DNA from 3 places in the Escherichia sp. XD33 genome. Region 3 is predicted to be linked to each of the others. Evidence: predicted binding sites of a transcription regulator. Region 3 holds the regulator's gene; each other region holds the start of a gene.
The links. The regulator sigma-54, encoded in region 3, starts transcription at its own class of promoters, with help from an activator protein. The targets are predictions, from matches to a motif close to GTTGGCACANNTTTCGCTNT.
Positions count from the first base shown of each region.

Region 1: K0778_RS15620 (amino acid ABC transporter substrate-binding protein) is a predicted target of sigma-54. The motif match lies at 5,205-5,224, and genes of this name have one in related genera.
Region 2: glnA (glutamate--ammonia ligase) is a predicted target of sigma-54. The motif match lies at 4,224-4,243, and genes of this name have one in related genera.

Region 1 is NZ_JAENDM010000026.1:3,629-10,234, reverse strand. Features, by position in the region: gene acrE (multidrug efflux RND transporter periplasmic adaptor subunit AcrE) at 125-1,282, shown strand; gene acrF (multidrug efflux RND transporter permease subunit AcrF) at 1,294-4,398, shown strand; gene K0778_RS15625 (membrane protein) at 4,651-4,872, shown strand; gene K0778_RS15620 (amino acid ABC transporter substrate-binding protein) at 5,303-6,328, shown strand; gene K0778_RS15615 (amino acid ABC transporter permease) at 6,396-6,606, shown strand, end outside.
Region 2 is NZ_JAENDM010000010.1:13,489-20,094, forward strand. Features, by position in the region: gene glnG (nitrogen regulation protein NR(I)) at 1-1,386, opposite strand, end outside; gene glnL (nitrogen regulation protein NR(II)) at 1,398-2,447, opposite strand; gene glnA (glutamate--ammonia ligase) at 2,733-4,142, opposite strand; gene typA (ribosome-dependent GTPase TypA) at 4,515-6,338, shown strand; gene K0778_RS08265 (GntR family transcriptional regulator) at 6,555-6,606, shown strand, end outside.
Region 3 is NZ_JAENDM010000017.1:73,518-80,123, forward strand. Features, by position in the region: gene K0778_RS12330 (calcium/sodium antiporter) at 1-855, shown strand, start outside; gene kdsD (arabinose-5-phosphate isomerase KdsD) at 869-1,855, shown strand; gene kdsC (3-deoxy-manno-octulosonate-8-phosphatase KdsC) at 1,876-2,442, shown strand; gene lptC (LPS export ABC transporter periplasmic protein LptC) at 2,439-3,014, shown strand; gene lptA (lipopolysaccharide ABC transporter substrate-binding protein LptA) at 2,983-3,540, shown strand; gene lptB (LPS export ABC transporter ATP-binding protein) at 3,547-4,272, shown strand; gene rpoN (RNA polymerase factor sigma-54) at 4,320-5,753, shown strand; gene hpf (ribosome hibernation promoting factor) at 5,776-6,063, shown strand; gene ptsN (PTS IIA-like nitrogen regulatory protein PtsN) at 6,181-6,606, shown strand, end outside.

The DNA of each region.
Region 1 (6,606 bases), on a different contig from region 3:
CATAACTATTCCTTACATCGACGAATGATAATTTGTAGGATAGCAAACTGTATTTTTCTTTCTGCGAGTTAACGCGTTGCCTTTCTGGGTAAATAACGCGCTTTTGGTTTTTTGAGGAATAGTAATGACGAAACATGCCAGGTTTTTCCTCCTGCCCTCCTTTATTCTGATCTCCGCGGCTTTAATCGCCGGTTGTAACGATAAGGGAGAAGAGAAAGCTCACGTCGGTGAACCGCAGGTTACCGTTCATATTGTGAAAACGGCCCCGTTAGAAGTTAAGACTGAATTACCAGGCCGCACCAATGCTTACCGTATAGCCGAAGTTCGCCCACAGGTTAGCGGGATCGTACTGAATCGTAATTTCACTGAAGGCAGCGATGTACAAGCAGGCCAGTCCCTGTACCAGATCGATCCCGCGACCTATCAGGCAAATTATGACAGCGCGAAAGGCGAACTGGCGAAAAGTGAAGCCGCCGCCGCCATCGCGCATTTGACGGTAAAACGTTACGTTCCGCTCGTGGGTACGAAATACATCAGCCAGCAGGAGTACGACCAGGCCATTGCTGATGCTCGCCAGGCCGATGCCGCCGTGATTGCCGCAAAAGCCACAGTCGAAAGCGCTCGCATCAATCTCGCTTATACCAAAGTGACTGCGCCAATTAGCGGACGTATCGGCAAATCGACCGTGACCGAAGGCGCTCTTGTCACTAATGGGCAAACGACTGAACTGGCGACTGTCCAGCAGCTCGATCCTATCTACGTTGATGTGACCCAATCCAGCAACGATTTTATGAGGCTGAAGCAATCCGTAGAGCAAGGAAATTTGCATAAGGAAAACGCCACCAGCAACGTAGAGTTGGTCATGGAAAACGGTCAAACCTATCCCCTGAAAGGTACGCTGCAATTCTCTGATGTGACCGTTGATGAAAGCACCGGCTCCATAACCCTACGTGCTGTCTTCCCTAACCCGCAACATACGCTTTTGCCGGGTATGTTTGTGCGTGCACGGATTGATGAAGGCGTCCAACCTGACGCCATTCTTATCCCGCAACAAGGCGTTAGCCGCACACCGCGTGGTGATGCAACCGTGCTGATTGTTAACGATAAAAGTCAGGTGGAAGCGCGCCCTGTCGTTGCCAGTCAGGCGATTGGCGATAAATGGTTGATTAGCGAAGGTCTGAAATCTGGCGATCAAGTCATTGTCAGCGGCCTGCAAAAAGCGCGTCCGGGAGAGCAGGTTAAAGCCACTACCGATACCCCCGCAGATACTGCATCGAAGTAAGGTAATCTGACATGGCAAACTTTTTTATTCGACGACCGATATTTGCATGGGTGCTGGCCATTATTCTGATGATGGCGGGCGCACTGGCGATCCTACAATTGCCCGTCGCTCAGTATCCAACCATTGCACCGCCTGCGGTTTCTGTTTCGGCAAACTATCCAGGTGCTGATGCGCAGACCGTGCAGGATACGGTGACGCAGGTTATCGAACAGAATATGAATGGTATCGATAACCTGATGTATATGTCCTCCACCAGCGATTCCGCCGGTAGCGTGACAATTACCCTTACCTTCCAGTCCGGGACCGATCCTGATATCGCGCAAGTGCAGGTGCAGAACAAACTCCAGCTCGCCACGCCGTTGCTGCCGCAGGAAGTTCAGCAGCAGGGGATCAGTGTTGAAAAGTCCAGTAGCAGCTATTTGATGGTGGCGGGCTTTGTCTCTGATAACCCAGACACCACACAGGACGATATCTCGGACTATGTGGCTTCTAACGTTAAAGATACGCTTAGCCGTCTGAATGGCGTCGGTGACGTACAGCTTTTCGGCGCACAGTATGCGATGCGTATCTGGCTGGACGCCGATCTGCTAAACAAATATAAACTGACACCGGTTGATGTGATTAACCAGTTGAAGGTACAGAACGATCAGATCGCTGCCGGACAGTTGGGCGGAACGCCAGCGTTACCAGGGCAACAGTTGAATGCCTCGATTATTGCTCAGACGCGGTTAAAAAATCCGGAAGAATTCGGCAAAGTGACCCTGCGCGTAAACAGTGACGGCTCGGTGGTGCGTCTGAAAGATGTCGCACGGGTTGAACTTGGCGGTGAAAACTATAACGTTATCGCTCGCATCAACGGAAAACCGGCGGCGGGCCTGGGGATTAAGCTGGCAACCGGCGCGAATGCTCTCGATACCGCGAAAGCCATTAAGGCAAAACTGGCGGAATTACAGCCATTCTTCCCGCAGGGAATGAAGGTTCTCTACCCTTATGACACCACGCCATTCGTCCAGCTTTCTATTCACGAAGTGGTAAAAACGCTGTTCGAAGCCATTATGCTGGTGTTCCTGGTGATGTATCTGTTCTTGCAGAATATGCGAGCAACGCTGATCCCCACCATTGCGGTACCCGTGGTGTTGTTAGGGACGTTTGCCATCCTCGCCGCTTTTGGTTACTCCATCAACACACTAACGATGTTCGGGATGGTGCTTGCCATCGGGCTGCTCGTCGATGATGCGATAGTGGTGGTGGAGAACGTCGAGCGCGTGATGATGGAGGATAAGCTCCCGCCAAAAGAAGCGACGGAAAAATCAATGTCGCAAATTCAGGGCGCACTGGTGGGTATCGCGATGGTGCTGTCAGCGGTATTTATTCCGATGGCATTCTTCGGCGGTTCTACTGGGGCAATTTATCGCCAGTTCTCTATCACCATCGTTTCGGCAATGGCGCTTTCTGTTCTGGTGGCATTGATTCTTACCCCTGCGTTATGTGCAACGCTGCTTAAACCCGTCTCTGCTGAGCATCACGAAAATAAGGGCGGTTTCTTCGGCTGGTTTAATACCACCTTCGATCATAGCGTTAACCACTACACCAACAGCGTCGGCAAAATCCTCGGTTCCACAGGACGATATTTACTGATCTATGCGCTGATTGTTGCAGGAATGGTGGTGTTGTTTTTACGTCTTCCGTCTTCCTTCTTACCTGAAGAGGATCAGGGTGTCTTTCTGACCATGATTCAGTTACCCGCTGGCGCGACGCAAGAGCGGACGCAAAAAGTGTTGGATCAAGTGACGGATTACTATCTGAAAAACGAGAAAGCGAACGTTGAAAGTGTCTTTACGGTTAACGGCTTTAGCTTCAGCGGCCAGGCACAAAACGCCGGTATGGCCTTCGTCAGTCTGAAACCGTGGGAAGAGCGTAATGGTGATGAAAACAGTGCGGAAGCGGTAATCCATCGTGCCAAAATGGAATTGGGCAAGATCCGCGACGGTTTTGTCATTCCATTCAATATGCCAGCCATTGTTGAACTGGGCACGGCAACGGGTTTCGACTTTGAGTTAATTGATCAGGCTGGGCTGGGTCACGATGCCCTAACCCAGGCCCGTAACCAGTTGCTTGGTATGGCTGCGCAACATCCTGCCAGCTTAGTCAGCGTGCGCCCTAATGGCCTGGAAGACACCGCGCAGTTTAAACTGGAAGTTGACCAGGAAAAGGCGCAGGCATTAGGTGTTTCACTTTCTGACATCAATCAGACCATTTCAACGGCGCTGGGTGGGACTTACGTTAACGACTTCATCGACCGTGGTCGCGTGAAAAAGTTGTATGTTCAGGCGGATGCCAAATTCCGTATGCTGCCAGAAGATGTCGATAAACTTTATGTCCGCAGCGCCAACGGCGAAATGGTGCCATTCTCGGCCTTTACCACTTCACATTGGGTGTATGGCTCTCCGCGACTGGAACGCTACAACGGTCTGCCGTCAATGGAGATTCAGGGGGAAGCCGCGCCAGGAACCAGTTCCGGCGATGCCATGGCGTTGATGGAAAACCTTGCGTCAAAATTACCTGCGGGCATTGGTTATGACTGGACGGGTATGTCGTATCAGGAACGCTTATCGGGAAACCAGGCTCCCGCTCTGGTAGCAATTTCCTTTGTGGTTGTTTTCCTGTGCCTTGCTGCACTCTATGAAAGCTGGTCAATTCCTGTCTCGGTTATGTTGGTAGTGCCGTTAGGGATTGTCGGCGTGCTGCTGGCGGCGACACTCTTTAATCAAAAAAATGACGTCTACTTTATGGTGGGCTTGCTAACGACAATTGGCTTGTCGGCCAAAAACGCTATTTTGATCGTTGAGTTCGCTAAAGATCTCATGGAGAAAGAGGGTAAAGGTGTTGTTGAAGCGACACTGATGGCAGTACGTATGCGTCTGCGTCCTATCCTGATGACCTCTCTCGCCTTTATTCTCGGCGTATTACCGCTAGCTATCAGTAACGGTGCCGGCAGTGGCGCGCAGAACGCTGTGGGTATCGGGGTAATGGGAGGAATGGTCTCTGCAACGTTGCTGGCAATCTTCTTCGTACCGGTGTTCTTTGTGGTGATCCGCCGTTGCTTTAAAGGATAAATCAGAAACATAAAGGCGCTTTCGGGTGCCTTTATTATTTCCAGTGAAACCCATAAAAATTAATAAGATATTCTTCTGCTCACTCTTTAAAAGCTTTCTATAGTTCCCGCTCCCTTCACTATTTTTACAATTCACATAATTTGTCATTATTCATTCCGCAAGATTTATAACCTCCGGTGATAAAATGGCATTCAGCTCGTTAATAAGAGAGTTAACTTATTAAGCGTTAGCGTTTATTACTGAGGTAACACCATGAAAAGATTAATTCCTGTGGCATTGCTCACCGCATTGCTGGCGGGCTGTGCTCACGATTCGCCCTGCGTTCCGGTTTATGACGATCAGGGTCGTCTGGTTCACACCAATACCTGTATGAAAGGCACGACTCAGGATAACTGGGAAACGGCTGGGGCTATTGCCGGCGGGGCAGCTGCTGTTGCTGGCCTGACGATGGGGATCATCGCTCTGTCGAAATAACTGAACAGGGCGCGAAGTTTCGCGCTCTGTTTAACGATACAGTATCTTTACATAAGATAAAATATTGCTATATTCTGCTGGCTAATTCTCTGCTGATTTAGCATGTTATATCGCGTTATTTCGCTGCTTTCGAAATAACGCATCAATTTAACTTTCACACTTCTCACCAGAAATATACTCACGCTAACAATCATTATTCTGCTTAGTAAAACACGCGTAAATATTTTGCGCCAAAATGTGGCGCATGTTTCATTTTCGCACCATTGCGGGGCGCTGTTTTTATTATTTCCTGTCTACACTCAGCTTATTGCGACGCGAAATCGTGCGCAAAAGCTGGCACTACTTTTGCTTATAAGAGGATGGCCACAGACAGGTAAAAGACGTTTCCCAAACGTCCTATAACGATAATTTTCGCCTCACAGGAAGCATTATGAAAAAGATGATGATAGCCACACTGGCTGCCGCCAGCGTGCTGCTTGCCGTTGCAAATCAGGCGCATGCTGGCGCGACGCTTGATGCCGTACAGAAAAAAGGTTTTGTGCAATGCGGGATCAGTGATGGATTACCTGGGTTCTCTTATGCCGATGCTGACGGTAAATTTTCAGGTATTGATGTTGATATTTGTCGTGGTGTTGCCGCTGCTGTATTTGGTGACGACACGAAAGTGAAATATACCCCACTCACAGCAAAAGAACGCTTCACGGCTTTACAGTCAGGGGAAGTGGATTTGCTCTCCCGTAATACGACCTGGACTTCATCTCGCGACGCCGGGATGGGAATGGCATTTACTGGCGTCACTTATTACGACGGCATTGGCTTCCTGACGCACGATAAAGCGGGGCTAAAAAGCGCGAAAGAACTGGATGGCGCTACCGTCTGTATTCAGGCGGGTACTGATACCGAACTCAACGTTGCCGACTATTTCAAGGCAAACAATATGAAGTACACACCGGTGACTTTCGATCGCTCTGACGAATCAGCGAAGGCACTGGAATCTGGTCGCTGCGATACGCTGGCCTCGGATCAGTCGCAACTGTATGCCCTGCGCATCAAATTAAGCAACCCAGCTGAATGGATTGTCTTACCGGAGGTTATCTCTAAAGAACCGCTTGGGCCGGTAGTTCGTCGTGGCGATGATGAATGGTTCTCGATTGTACGCTGGACGCTTTTCGCCATGCTGAATGCTGAAGAGATGGGCATCAATTCCCAGAACGTTGATGAAAAAGCGGCTAATCCAGCAACGCCTGATATGGCACATCTGCTGGGTAAAGAAGGCGATTACGGCAAGGATCTGAAGTTGGATAATAAATGGGCCTATAACATCATCAAACAGGTGGGTAACTACTCGGAAATTTTTGAGCGTAACGTAGGTTCAGAAAGCCCGCTGAAAATTAAACGTGGGCAAAATAATCTCTGGAATAACGGCGGTATTCAGTACGCACCGCCCGTGCGTTAAGTCGGTGTGAGGTAACGAGCGTCGCGACGGCGGCGCTCTCTTCAGCGTTATGCTTTCCGAGGTTTCTATGTCTCATCGCCGCTCAACCGTTAAAGGCTCACTCTCCTTTGCCAACCCTACGGTTCGTGCCTGGTTATTCCAGATCCTTGCCGTTGTTGCTGTTGTCGGCATTGTTGGTTGGTTATTTCACAACACTGTAACGAATCTCAATAATCGTGGCATTACTTCAGGTTTTGCCTTTCTGGATCGCGGCGCTGGCTTCGGTATTGTCCAGCATT
Region 2 (6,606 bases), on a different contig from region 3:
CTTACGCGTCAGGGTGTTGCGGCCCCAGCCGAGTAGCCGCGCCGCTTCCTGTTTATGCCCCTGCGTATGTCGCAACGCGGTCGTCAGTAACGTCCGCTCCAGCTCTGGCTGCGCTTCGGAAAGCAGATTTTGATGACCGGAACGCAGCGCTCTGTCTGCCCACTGCGCTAAAAGTGTCGCCCAACTGTCCGGTTGCATTTGCGAAGTACTCTCCGCAACCGTTGATTCAAACAGTTCGCCGGGCAAATCCTGAATCAACACTTCCTGCCCGGCGGCCATCACCGTTAGCCAGCGGCAGGTGTTTTCCAGCTGGCGTACGTTGCCTGGCCACGCCAGACGCGTCAGAGCAGCTTCGGTTTCCGGATGCAGCAACTTCGCTTCTACGCCCAGTTCGCGCGCGGCAACCTGTAAAAAATGGCGCGCCAGACGGGGAATATCTTCCTGACGTTCGCGCAGCGGCGGCAGATGAACGCGGATAACGTTCAGGCGGTGGAACAGATCCTCACGGAACTTACCTTCCTGCACTCGCTGTTCGAGATTCTGGTGAGTGGCAGCGATAATCCGCACATCCACTTTCACCGGCGCATAGCCGCCAACGCGGTAAAACTGACCGTCTGCCAGCACGCGCAGCAAACGCGTCTGCACATCCAGCGGCATATCACCAATTTCGTCGAGGAATAATGTACCGCCATCGGCCTGTTCAAAACGCCCCTGACGAATGGTATTCGCGCCAGTAAACGCGCCTTTCTCGTGGCCAAACAGTTCTGATTCGATCAAATCTTTTGGGATAGCTGCCATATTCAGCGCGATAAACGGCGCTTTGGCGCGCGGACTGTGGCGATGCAGGGCATGAGCGACCAGTTCTTTACCGGTGCCGGATTCGCCGTTAATCAGCACGCTAATAGAAGAACGCGAAAGCCGACCGATAATACGGAACACGTCCTGCATGGCTGGCGCTTCGCCGATGATATCGGTCGTTGGGCCGTTAAGCTGAATATTACGCGGCTGCTGCTGTTCCTGGTAATGACTGATAGCGCGCTCAACCAGCGCCACTGCTTCGTCGATATCAAACGGTTTGGGCAGATAATCAAACGCCCCTTGTTGATAGGCGCTGACGGCAGCATCCAGATCGGAATGTGCGGTCATAATGATGACCGGAAGCATTGGATGGCGCTGTTTAATCTGCTTGAGCAGCGCCAGCCCGTCCATTCCCGGCATACGGATATCTGAAAGCAGCACATCCGGCGTTTTGCTCGCCAGCGCCTCCAGTACTTCCGCTCCGTTCTCAAATGTCGTACAGGTTAAACCCGCTCCAGCGAGCGCACGTTCAAGCACCCAACGGATGGAACTATCGTCATCGACTACCCAGACTATCCCTCGTTGCATAAACGTCACCTTTATTTCCTGATAGGCAGGTAAACCGAGAACTCGGTATGCCCTGGCCAACTGGTAAATTCAATTTTGCCTGAATGCTGATCAATCAAATTACGAGCGATGGATAAGCCAAGCCCGGTGCCACCTTCGCGGCCGCTGACCATCGGGTAAAACAGCGTATCCTGCAAATGAGGCGGAATGCCCGGCCCGTTATCTTCCACATCAATCCGCGCCGCCAGCCGGTAGCGCTCGCCGTGTAAGGTCAGTTGAAACGCGGTGCGGGTACGCAGAATGATTTCACCGCCTTCCGGCCCCAGCGCCTGTAGCGCATTGCGCACAATATTCAGCAAGACCTGTTCAATTTGATCCGGGTCGTGCGCCAGTTCCGGCAGGCTGGGATCGTAATCACGAATCAACCGCACGTTGTCCGGCAGTTCCATCGACACCAGCGTTACCACGCGTTCAGCCACTTTGTGAATACTTTCGGTAACGCGCGTACCGGGCAGCTGCGGCCCCAACAGACGGTCGACCAGATTTCGCAGCCGGTCCGCCTGTTCGATAATCACTTTGGTATATTCGAGTAGTGATGGGTCAGGTAACGCTTTGCTGAGCAGCTGCGCCGCGCCACGTAAACCGCCAAGCGGATTTTTAATCTCATGTGCCAGGCCGCGCACTAAATCACGGGCAGCAACCTGCTGGGCGTGCTGTAGCTGTTCCTGACTTAAGCGGCGCTGGTTATCCATCGGAGCCATCTCCAGCAGGATCATGCCGTCCGGCATACGCTGGGCCGTCACAGAAAGGATATGCGAGCGCCCGTCGATGACCAGCGTCACTTCGTTATCGGTAAAACCTTGCCCCGCCTCCAGACTTTCTTGCATCAGCTCGATATTTAATGAGAAGTAGCTCAACAGTTCCGGTAACGGTGTACCAAACAATTTGCGGGAGCTTTGGGCGAGCAGTTGTTGCGCGGCGGGGTTGGCGTAATGGATCGCCAGGTTGTCATCGATTAACAAAATACTGTTAATCAGCGAGTTGAGGATCTGCCCAGCATCGGGCTGCGTGCCTGTTGCCATAAAGCAGTCTCCTGAACAGGTTGCACCATTTTAGTGCATTATAGCTTTTTACGGATAAAAAGCGCGAAGCATCAGAGAATTGACGGAGAAAAAAGCCCATGCAGAGATGGGCTACAGATAGCTGACAAACTTCACGTTGGAGAGCGACTCACCTGCTCCGGCCTACCACATCATCACCGTGTAGGCCGGATAAGACGCATTTGCGTCGCATCCGGCGTGATGTGCTTGCCACCGATCCCAGGCCTGCCAGAGACAGGCGAAAAGTTTCCACGGCAACTAAAACACTTAGACGCTGTAGTACAGCTCAAACTCTACCGGATGCGGAGTCATACGCACGCGGTCATCTTCTTCGCGACGCAGTGCGATGTACGCATCAATTGCTTCGTCAGTGAACACGCCACCGGCTTTCAGGAACTCGCGGTCCAGATCCAGTTCGTTCAGTGCTTCTTCCAGAGAGCCTGCAACCTGTGGGATCTCTTTCGCTTCTTCTGGCGGCAGGTCATACAGGTTTTTGTCCATGGCTTCGCCCGGATGGATCTTGTTCTTGATACCATCAAGACCGGCCATCAGCAGGGCAGCAAAGCACAGGTACGGGTTAGCTGCCGGATCCGGGAAACGTACTTCGATACGACGTGCTTTCGGAGAAGAAACCACCGGAATACGGATAGACGCAGAACGGTTACGCGCAGAGTAAGCCAGCATTACCGGTGCTTCATAGCCCGGGACCAGACGCTTATAAGAGTTGGTGGTCGGGTTTGCCAGGGCGTTAATCGCTTTAGCGTGTTTGATTACGCCGCCAATGTAGTACAGCGCCTGCTCAGACAGACCTGCGTATTTGTCGCCTGCGAACAGGTTAACGCCGTTTTTAGACAGAGACATGTGGCAGTGCATACCGGAGCCGTTATCACCGAACATCGGTTTTGGCATAAAGGTCGCGGTTTTACCGAAGCGGTGCGCTACGTTGTGCACAACATATTTGTAGATCTGAATTTCGTCAGCTTTTTTGGTCATGGTATTGAAGCGGGTAGCCACTTCGTTCTGACCAGCAGTCGCTACTTCGTGGTGATGGGCTTCAACCACCAGGCCCATCTGTTCCATCACCAGACACATTTCAGAACGAATATCCTGAGCAGAGTCTACCGGCGGAACCGGGAAGTAACCGCCTTTCACTGCCGGACGGTGACCTTTGTTACCACCTTCATATTGGGTGGAGGAGTTCCATGCGCCTTCGATATCGTCGATAGCAACGTGAGAACCGGAGATAGATGATCCGAAACGGATGTCATCGAACAGGAAGAATTCAGGTTCTGGCCCGAACAGTACGGTGTCGGCAATGCCAGTGGAACGCAGGTAATCTTCGGCGCGCTTCGCAATGGAGCGCGGGTCACGGTCATAGCCTTGCAGGGTGCCAGGTTCAAGGATGTCGCAACGGATAATCAGGGTGGAGTCGGCGAAGAACGGGTCAATCACTGCGGTGGATGCGTCTGGCATCAGCACCATGTCGGACTCGTTAATGCCTTTCCAGCCGCCAATCGAGGAGCCGTCAAACATTTTGCCTTCTTCGAAGAATTCAGCATTCACCTGATGAGCAGGGATAGTGACGTGCTGTTCTTTACCTTTAGTATCGGTGAAGCGCAAATCAACAAACTTCACTTCGTGCTCGTTCAGCATCGTCAGTACGTGTTCAGCGGACATACTTTAACTCTCCTGGATTGGTCATGGTCGTCGTGGTAACGAAATCTGCAATTATTTTGGCCGTGTCGCCGTAAAAAAGATAAAGCGAAATCTGTGCCAACTTTTAAATTGCCCCTAAAAGGCGTTATCATGCGCACCATCGTGCAAAAGGGCTGCACCACGATGTGAATGTTGCACCAATATAGTGCTTCAATGGAAACATTAAGCACCATGTTGGTGCAATGACCTTTGGATAACCCTTTTTATGCTCCGTGAAAGCGATCACAAAGGGACTCTGCAATACTTGTTTGCGGAGGATGTTTGTGATCCTGTTTTGTAGTGCGATTAATCCGTGTACAATAACGCGCTATTTCTAATGCCTGAGGCAAAGTTGTGATCGAAAAATTGCGTAATATCGCCATCATCGCGCACGTAGACCATGGTAAAACCACCCTGGTAGACAAGCTGCTCCAACAATCCGGTACGTTCGACTCTCGTGCCGAAACCCAAGAGCGCGTGATGGACTCCAACGATTTGGAGAAAGAGCGTGGGATTACCATCCTCGCGAAAAACACCGCTATCAAATGGAATGATTACCGTATCAACATCGTTGATACCCCGGGGCACGCCGACTTCGGTGGTGAAGTTGAACGTGTAATGTCCATGGTAGACTCAGTGCTGCTGGTGGTTGACGCATTTGACGGCCCGATGCCGCAAACGCGCTTCGTAACCAAAAAAGCGTTTGCTTACGGCCTGAAGCCGATTGTTGTTATCAACAAAGTTGACCGCCCTGGCGCGCGTCCTGATTGGGTTGTGGATCAGGTATTCGATCTGTTCGTTAACCTCGACGCGACCGACGAGCAGCTGGACTTCCCGATCGTTTACGCTTCTGCGCTGAACGGTATCGCGGGTCTGGACCACGAAGATATGGCGGAAGACATGACCCCGCTGTATCAGGCGATTGTTGATCACGTTCCTGCGCCGGACGTTGACCTTGACGGTCCGTTCCAGATGCAGATTTCTCAGCTCGATTACAACAGCTATGTTGGCGTTATCGGCATTGGCCGCATCAAGCGCGGTAAAGTGAAGCCGAACCAGCAGGTCACTATCATCGATAGCGAAGGCAAAACCCGCAACGCGAAAGTCGGTAAAGTGCTGGGCCACCTCGGTCTGGAACGTATCGAAACCGATCTGGCGGAAGCTGGCGATATCGTTGCGATCACGGGCCTTGGCGAACTGAACATTTCTGACACCGTTTGCGACACGCAAAACGTTGAAGCGCTGCCGGCACTCTCCGTTGATGAGCCGACCGTTTCTATGTTCTTCTGCGTTAACACCTCGCCGTTCTGCGGTAAAGAAGGTAAGTTCGTAACGTCTCGTCAGATCCTGGATCGTCTGAACAAAGAACTGGTACACAACGTTGCGCTGCGCGTAGAAGAAACCGAAGACGCCGATGCGTTCCGCGTTTCTGGTCGTGGCGAACTGCACCTGTCTGTTCTGATCGAAAACATGCGTCGTGAAGGTTTCGAACTGGCGGTATCCCGTCCGAAAGTTATCTTCCGTGAAATCGACGGTCGTAAACAAGAGCCGTATGAAAACGTGACTCTGGACGTTGAAGAACAGCATCAGGGTTCTGTAATGCAGGCGCTGGGCGAACGTAAAGGCGACCTGAAAAACATGAATCCAGACGGTAAAGGCCGCGTACGTCTCGACTACGTGATCCCAAGCCGTGGTCTGATTGGCTTCCGTTCTGAGTTCATGACCATGACTTCCGGTACTGGTCTGCTGTACTCCACCTTCAGCCACTACGACGACGTACGTCCGGGTGAAGTGGGTCAGCGTCAGAACGGCGTACTGATCTCTAACGGTCAGGGTAAAGCGGTCGCGTTCGCGCTGTTCGGTCTGCAGGATCGCGGTAAGCTGTTCCTCGGTCACGGTGCAGAAGTTTACGAAGGTCAGATTATCGGTATTCATAGCCGCTCTAACGACCTGACTGTAAACTGCCTGACCGGTAAGAAACTGACCAACATGCGTGCTTCCGGTACTGACGAAGCCGTTGTTCTGGTTCCGCCTATCCGCATGACTCTGGAACAAGCTCTGGAGTTCATCGATGATGACGAACTGGTAGAAGTGACCCCGACCTCTATCCGTATTCGTAAACGTCACCTGACGGAAAACGATCGTCGTCGCGCCAACCGCGCACCGAAAGACGATTAATTTCGTTTTTTAGTCATAAAAAACCTGCCAGCGATGGCAGGTTTTTTTTTGCCTGTCGTGAGCACTCAGCAATGCGAGTATCTCCCTTATAAGTCTGTGGTTACGTCAATAGAGAGCTTTGTCACAATTATCTGCAAAGTCATACGCCGTTAATTGCTTTCTTTTTTGGCGTAAGCGTAAGATGCCTCATCTGGTTTAAACCAAAAGGATTAAACAATGACGGGAAATCAATCCACCGTAGAAAATGCAAAAGAGAAACTGGATCGGT
Region 3 (6,606 bases):
ATGACGGTGGTCAGTATTGGTACATCGTTACCAGAAGTCATCGTCTCGCTTGCCGCGTCTCTGCACGAACAACGCGATTTAGCCGTTGGTACAGCCCTCGGCTCAAACATTATCAATATATTGCTGATCCTCGGTCTGGCTGCGCTGGTTCGTCCTTTTACCGTCCATTCTGATGTTCTACGCCGTGAATTACCCTTAATGTTGTTGGTCAGCGTGGTGGCCGGTTCCGTACTCTATGACGGACAACTTAGTCGCAGCGATGGTATCTTTCTCCTCTTTCTGGCTGTGCTATGGCTGCTGTTCATTGTTAAACTTGCACGTCAGGCTGAACGTCAGGGGACTGACAGCCTGACCAGAGAGCAGCTTGCAGAGCTGCCGCGTGACGGCGGATTGCCCGTCGCGTTTTTATGGCTCGGCATTGCGCTTATCATCATGCCAGTGGCCACGCGGATGGTGGTTGATAACGCCACGGTGCTGGCGAATTACTTTGCCATCAGCGAGTTGACGATGGGTCTGACGGCAATTGCTATCGGAACCAGCCTGCCGGAACTGGCAACCGCAATAGCGGGGGTTCGCAAAGGTGAAAACGACATTGCTGTCGGAAATATCATTGGCGCAAACATTTTTAATATTGTCATCGTGTTGGGTTTACCCGCGCTGATAACGCCAGGAGAGATTGATCCACTGGCGTACAGTCGTGACTACAGCGTGATGTTGCTGGTGAGCATTATTTTTGCGTTGCTGTGCTGGCGGCGCTCCCCGCAACCGGGCCGTGGTGTAGGGGTATTATTAACTGGCGGATTTATCGTATGGCTGGCGATGTTGTACTGGTTATCGCCAATACTCGTTGAATAACTGGAAACGCATTATGTCGCACGTAGAGTTACAACCGGGTTTTGACTTTCAGCAAGCAGGTAAAGAAGTCCTGGCGATTGAACGTGAATGCCTGGCGGAGCTTGATCAATACATCAATCAGAATTTCACGCTTGCCTGTGAAAAGATGTTCTGGTGTAAAGGGAAAGTTGTCGTCATGGGGATGGGAAAATCGGGGCATATTGGGCGAAAAATGGCGGCAACGTTTGCCAGCACCGGTACACCTTCATTTTTCGTCCATCCTGGTGAAGCCGCGCATGGTGATTTAGGCATGGTTACCCCACAGGATGTGGTGATTGCTATCTCTAACTCTGGTGAATCCAGCGAAATCACGGCCTTAATTCCAGTGCTTAAGCGTCTTCACGTACCGTTAATCTGCATCACCGGTCGCCCGGAGAGCAGCATGGCGCGCGCCGCAGATGTGCATCTGTGTGTTAAAGTAGCGAAAGAAGCCTGTCCGTTAGGGCTGGCACCGACCAGCAGCACCACCGCCACGCTGGTTATGGGCGATGCCCTCGCTGTCGCGCTGTTAAAAGCACGCGGCTTTACTGCTGAAGATTTTGCGCTCTCACACCCAGGCGGCGCACTGGGTCGTAAACTTCTGCTGCGCGTAAACGATATTATGCATACGGGCGATGAGATCCCGCATGTTAAGAAAACGGCCAGTCTGCGTGACGCGTTGCTGGAAGTTACCCGCAAAAATCTTGGTATGACTGTCATTTGCGATGACAATATGATGATTGAAGGCATCTTTACCGACGGTGATTTACGCCGTGTCTTCGATATGGGCGTGGATGTTCGTCAGTTAAGTATTGCCGATGTGATGACGCCGGGGGGAATACGTGTGCGCCCTGGCATTCTGGCCGTTGAGGCACTGAACTTAATGCAGTCCCGCCATATCACCTCCGTGATGGTTGCCGATGGCGACCATTTACTCGGTGTGTTACATATGCATGATTTACTGCGTGCAGGCGTAGTGTAAAGATTCAAGGATAAACAACAATGAGCAAAGCAGGTGCGTCGCTTGCGACCTGTTACGGCCCTGTCAGCGCCGACGTTATAGCAAAAGCAGAGAACATTCGTCTGCTGATCCTCGATGTCGATGGCGTACTGTCAGATGGCCTGATTTATATGGGCAATAATGGCGAAGAGCTGAAAGCGTTCAATGTTCGTGACGGTTATGGCATTCGTTGTGCGCTCACCTCTGATATTGAAGTTGCTATCATTACCGGGCGAAAGGCTAAACTGGTAGAAGATCGTTGTGCCACATTGGGGATCACTCACTTGTATCAGGGGCAGTCAAACAAACTGATCGCCTTTAGCGATCTGCTGGAAAAACTGGCGATTGCCCCGGAAAATGTGGCTTATGTCGGCGATGATCTCATCGACTGGCCGGTAATGGAAAAAGTGGGTTTAAGCGTCGCCGTGGCCGATGCGCATTCACTGTTGATCCCGCGCGCCGATTACGTGACGCGCATTGCTGGCGGTCGTGGCGCAGTGCGCGAAGTTTGCGACTTATTACTCCTGGCGCAGGGCAAACTGGATGAAGCCAAAGGGCAATCGATATGAGTAAAGCCAGACGTTGGGTTATCATTGTGCTATCACTGGCGGTTCTGGTGATGATCGGCATTAATATGGCCGAAAAAGACGATACCGCCCAGGTGGTCGTCAACAACAATGATCCCACCTATAAAAGCGAGCATACGGACACGCTCGTCTATAACCCAGAAGGGGCACTAAGCTATCGATTGATTGCTCAACACGTTGAATATTATTCCGATCAGGCCGTTTCGTGGTTTACGCAGCCGGTACTTACCACGTTTGATAAGGATAAAATCCCGACATGGTCCGTAAAAGCAGATAAAGCCAAGCTGACCAATGACCGGATGCTCTATTTATATGGACACGTTGAAGTCAACGCACTTGTGCCAGACTCTCAACTTCGCAGAATCACGACGGATAACGCGCAGATCAATCTGGTGACGCAGGATGTTACCTCTGAAGACCTCGTCACGTTATACGGAACAACATTTAACTCCAGCGGTCTGAAAATGCGCGGCAACTTACGCAGCAAGAACGCCGAGCTGATTGAAAAGGTTAGAACATCCTATGAAATTCAAAACAAACAAACTCAGCCTTAATCTTGTGCTTGCCAGCTCACTTCTGGCCGCCAGCATTCCGGCATTTGCCGTAACCGGAGACACTGATCAGCCGATCCACATTGAATCGGACCAGCAATCTCTTGATATGCAAGGCAACGTGGTTACCTTTACCGGTAATGTCATCGTCACCCAGGGCACCATCAAAATTAATGCCGACAAAGTGGTCGTTACCCGTCCGGGCGGCGAACAAGGTAAAGAAGTGATTGACGGCTACGGTAAACCGGCAACGTTCTACCAGATGCAGGACAACGGTAAACCCGTTGAAGGTCACGCTTCCCAGATGCACTACGAACTGGCAAAAGATTTTGTCGTTCTGACGGGTAATGCTTATCTGCAGCAGGTCGATAGCAACATTAAGGGCGATAAGATCACTTACCTGGTGAAAGAGCAGAAAATGCAGGCTTTCAGCGACAAAGGCAAGCGCGTAACAACCGTTCTGGTGCCGTCGCAGCTGCAGGACAAAAACAACAAAGGCCAGACCCCGGCACAGAAGAAGGGTAATTAATTCGTTATGGCAACATTAACTGCAAAGAACCTTGCAAAAGCCTATAAAGGCCGTCGCGTGGTAGAAGACGTCAGCCTGACCGTCAACTCCGGGGAAATTGTCGGTCTGCTGGGGCCAAACGGTGCCGGTAAGACCACCACTTTCTACATGGTTGTAGGCATTGTGCCGCGCGATGCGGGCAACATCATTATTGATGATGACGATATCAGTCTGCTGCCTCTGCATGCACGCGCGCGCCGCGGTATCGGCTATCTGCCACAGGAAGCCTCCATTTTCCGTCGCCTCAGCGTTTACGATAACCTGATGGCGGTACTGCAAATTCGTGACGACTTGTCTGCTGAACAACGTGAAGACCGCGCGAACGAGCTGATGGAAGAGTTTCACATTGAGCACCTGCGTGACAGCATGGGGCAGTCACTCTCCGGGGGTGAACGTCGCCGTGTAGAAATTGCCCGCGCACTGGCTGCGAATCCGAAATTTATTCTGCTCGACGAACCGTTTGCCGGGGTTGACCCGATCTCGGTTATCGACATTAAACGCATCATTGAGCACCTGCGCGACAGCGGCCTGGGCGTGCTGATCACTGACCACAACGTGCGTGAAACACTGGCGGTTTGTGAACGCGCTTATATCGTCAGTCAGGGGCATTTGATCGCCCACGGCACGCCTACAGAAATCTTACAAGACGAACACGTTAAGCGTGTATACCTTGGGGAAGACTTCAGACTCTGATAGGGTAGAAGTTTGCGACGTTTTAGCAGGAGAGTACGATTCTGAACATGAAGCAAGGTTTGCAACTCAGGCTTAGCCAACAACTGGCGATGACGCCACAGCTCCAACAGGCAATTCGTCTGTTGCAGTTGTCGACGCTGGAACTTCAGCAGGAGCTACAGCAGGCGCTGGAGAGTAATCCGCTGCTTGAGCAAATCGACACTCATGAAGAAATCGACACCCGCGAAACGCAAGACAGTGAAACGCTGGACACCGCCGACGCGCTCGAACAAAAAGAGATGCCGGAAGAGCTGCCGCTCGATGCCAGTTGGGACACCATTTACACCGCTGGTACACCATCCGGCACCAGCGGTGACTACATTGACGACGAGCTGCCGGTCTACCAGGGCGAAACGACGCAGACCTTGCAGGATTACCTGATGTGGCAGGTTGAGCTGACACCGTTTTCCGACACTGACCGCGCTATTGCTACCTCTATCGTCGATGCCGTTGATGAAACCGGTTATCTGACTGTCCCGCTGGAAGATATTCTCGAAAGTATAGGCGATGAAGAGATCGACATCGACGAAGTTGAAGCCGTCCTTAAGCGGATCCAACGGTTTGATCCGGTCGGTGTGGCGGCAAAAGATCTGCGTGACTGTCTGCTGATCCAACTCTCCCAATTCGATAAGACCACGCCGTGGCTGGAAGAGGCCAGACTGATCATTAGCGATCATCTCGATCTGTTAGCCAATCACGACTTCCGCACTTTAATGCGCGTCACGCGTCTGAAAGAAGATGTGCTGAAAGAAGCCGTCAATCTGATCCAGTCGCTCGATCCGCGCCCCGGGCAGTCGATCCAGACTGGCGAACCTGAGTATGTCATTCCAGATGTGCTGGTGCGTAAGCATAACGGTCACTGGACGGTAGAACTCAACAGTGACAGCATTCCGCGTCTGCAAATCAACCAGCACTACGCCTCGATGTGCAATAACGCGCGCAACGATGGTGACAGCCAGTTTATCCGCAGCAATCTGCAGGATGCCAAATGGTTGATCAAGAGTCTGGAAAGCCGTAACGATACGCTACTGCGCGTGAGTCGCTGTATCGTTGAACAGCAGCAAGCCTTCTTTGAGCAAGGTGAAGAATATATGAAACCGATGGTACTGGCCGATATCGCCCAGGCTGTCGAAATGCATGAATCGACGATATCTCGCGTGACCACGCAAAAATACCTGCATAGTCCACGAGGCATTTTTGAACTGAAGTATTTCTTTTCCAGTCACGTCAATACCGAGGGCGGCGGCGAAGCTTCCTCCACGGCGATTCGTGCGCTGGTGAAGAAATTAATCGCGGCGGAAAACCCAGCGAAACCGTTGAGCGACAGCAAGTTAACCTCTTTGCTGTCGGAACAAGGTATCATGGTGGCACGCCGCACTGTTGCGAAGTACCGAGAGTCTTTATCCATTCCGCCGTCAAACCAGCGTAAACAACTCGTTTGACCCAACCGATAAGGAAGACACTATGCAGCTCAACATTACCGGAAATAACGTCGAGATCACCGAGGCACTGCGCGAATTTGTTACAGCCAAATTTGCCAAACTTGAGCAATATTTTGACCGAATCAACCAGGTCTATGTTGTTCTGAAAGTGGAGAAAGTCACCCACACCTCAGATGCAACACTGCATGTAAACGGTGGTGAAATTCATGCCAGCGCGGAAGGTCAGGACATGTACGCTGCCATTGATGGCTTAATTGATAAGCTGGCACGCCAGTTGACCAAACATAAAGATAAACTGAAACAACACTAATTGTCCGGGCAATTAGCATGTGCATGGCGGTCTGTTGTGCGGCACAACGGGCCATTTGTACGGTTAATGCTCCGAGCCTGTTCCACTGTTTGAGTGGGCAGGTTCTTAGGTGAAATTATGACAAATAATGATACAACTCTACAGCTTAGCAGTGTTCTTAACAGGGAATGTACGCGAAGCCGCGTCCACTGTCAGAGCAAAAAACGCGCCCTGGAAATCATCAGCGAGCTGGCGGCGAAACAACTTAGCCTGCCGCCTCAGGTGGTTTTTGAAGCTATCCTGACGCGGGAAAAAATGGGCAGTACCGGTATCGGCAATGGTATTGCCATTCCGCATGGCAAACTGGAAGAAGATACTCTGCGCGCCGTTGGCGTTTTCGTTCAGCTCGAAACGCCTATAGCTTTCGATGCCATCGACAACCAACCGGTGGACTTACTTTTTGCCCTGCTGGTGCCGGCAGACCAAACTAAAACGCACCTGCATACTCTGTCGCTGGTGGCGAAACGTCTGGCGGACAAAACCATCTGCCGCCGTTTACGCGCA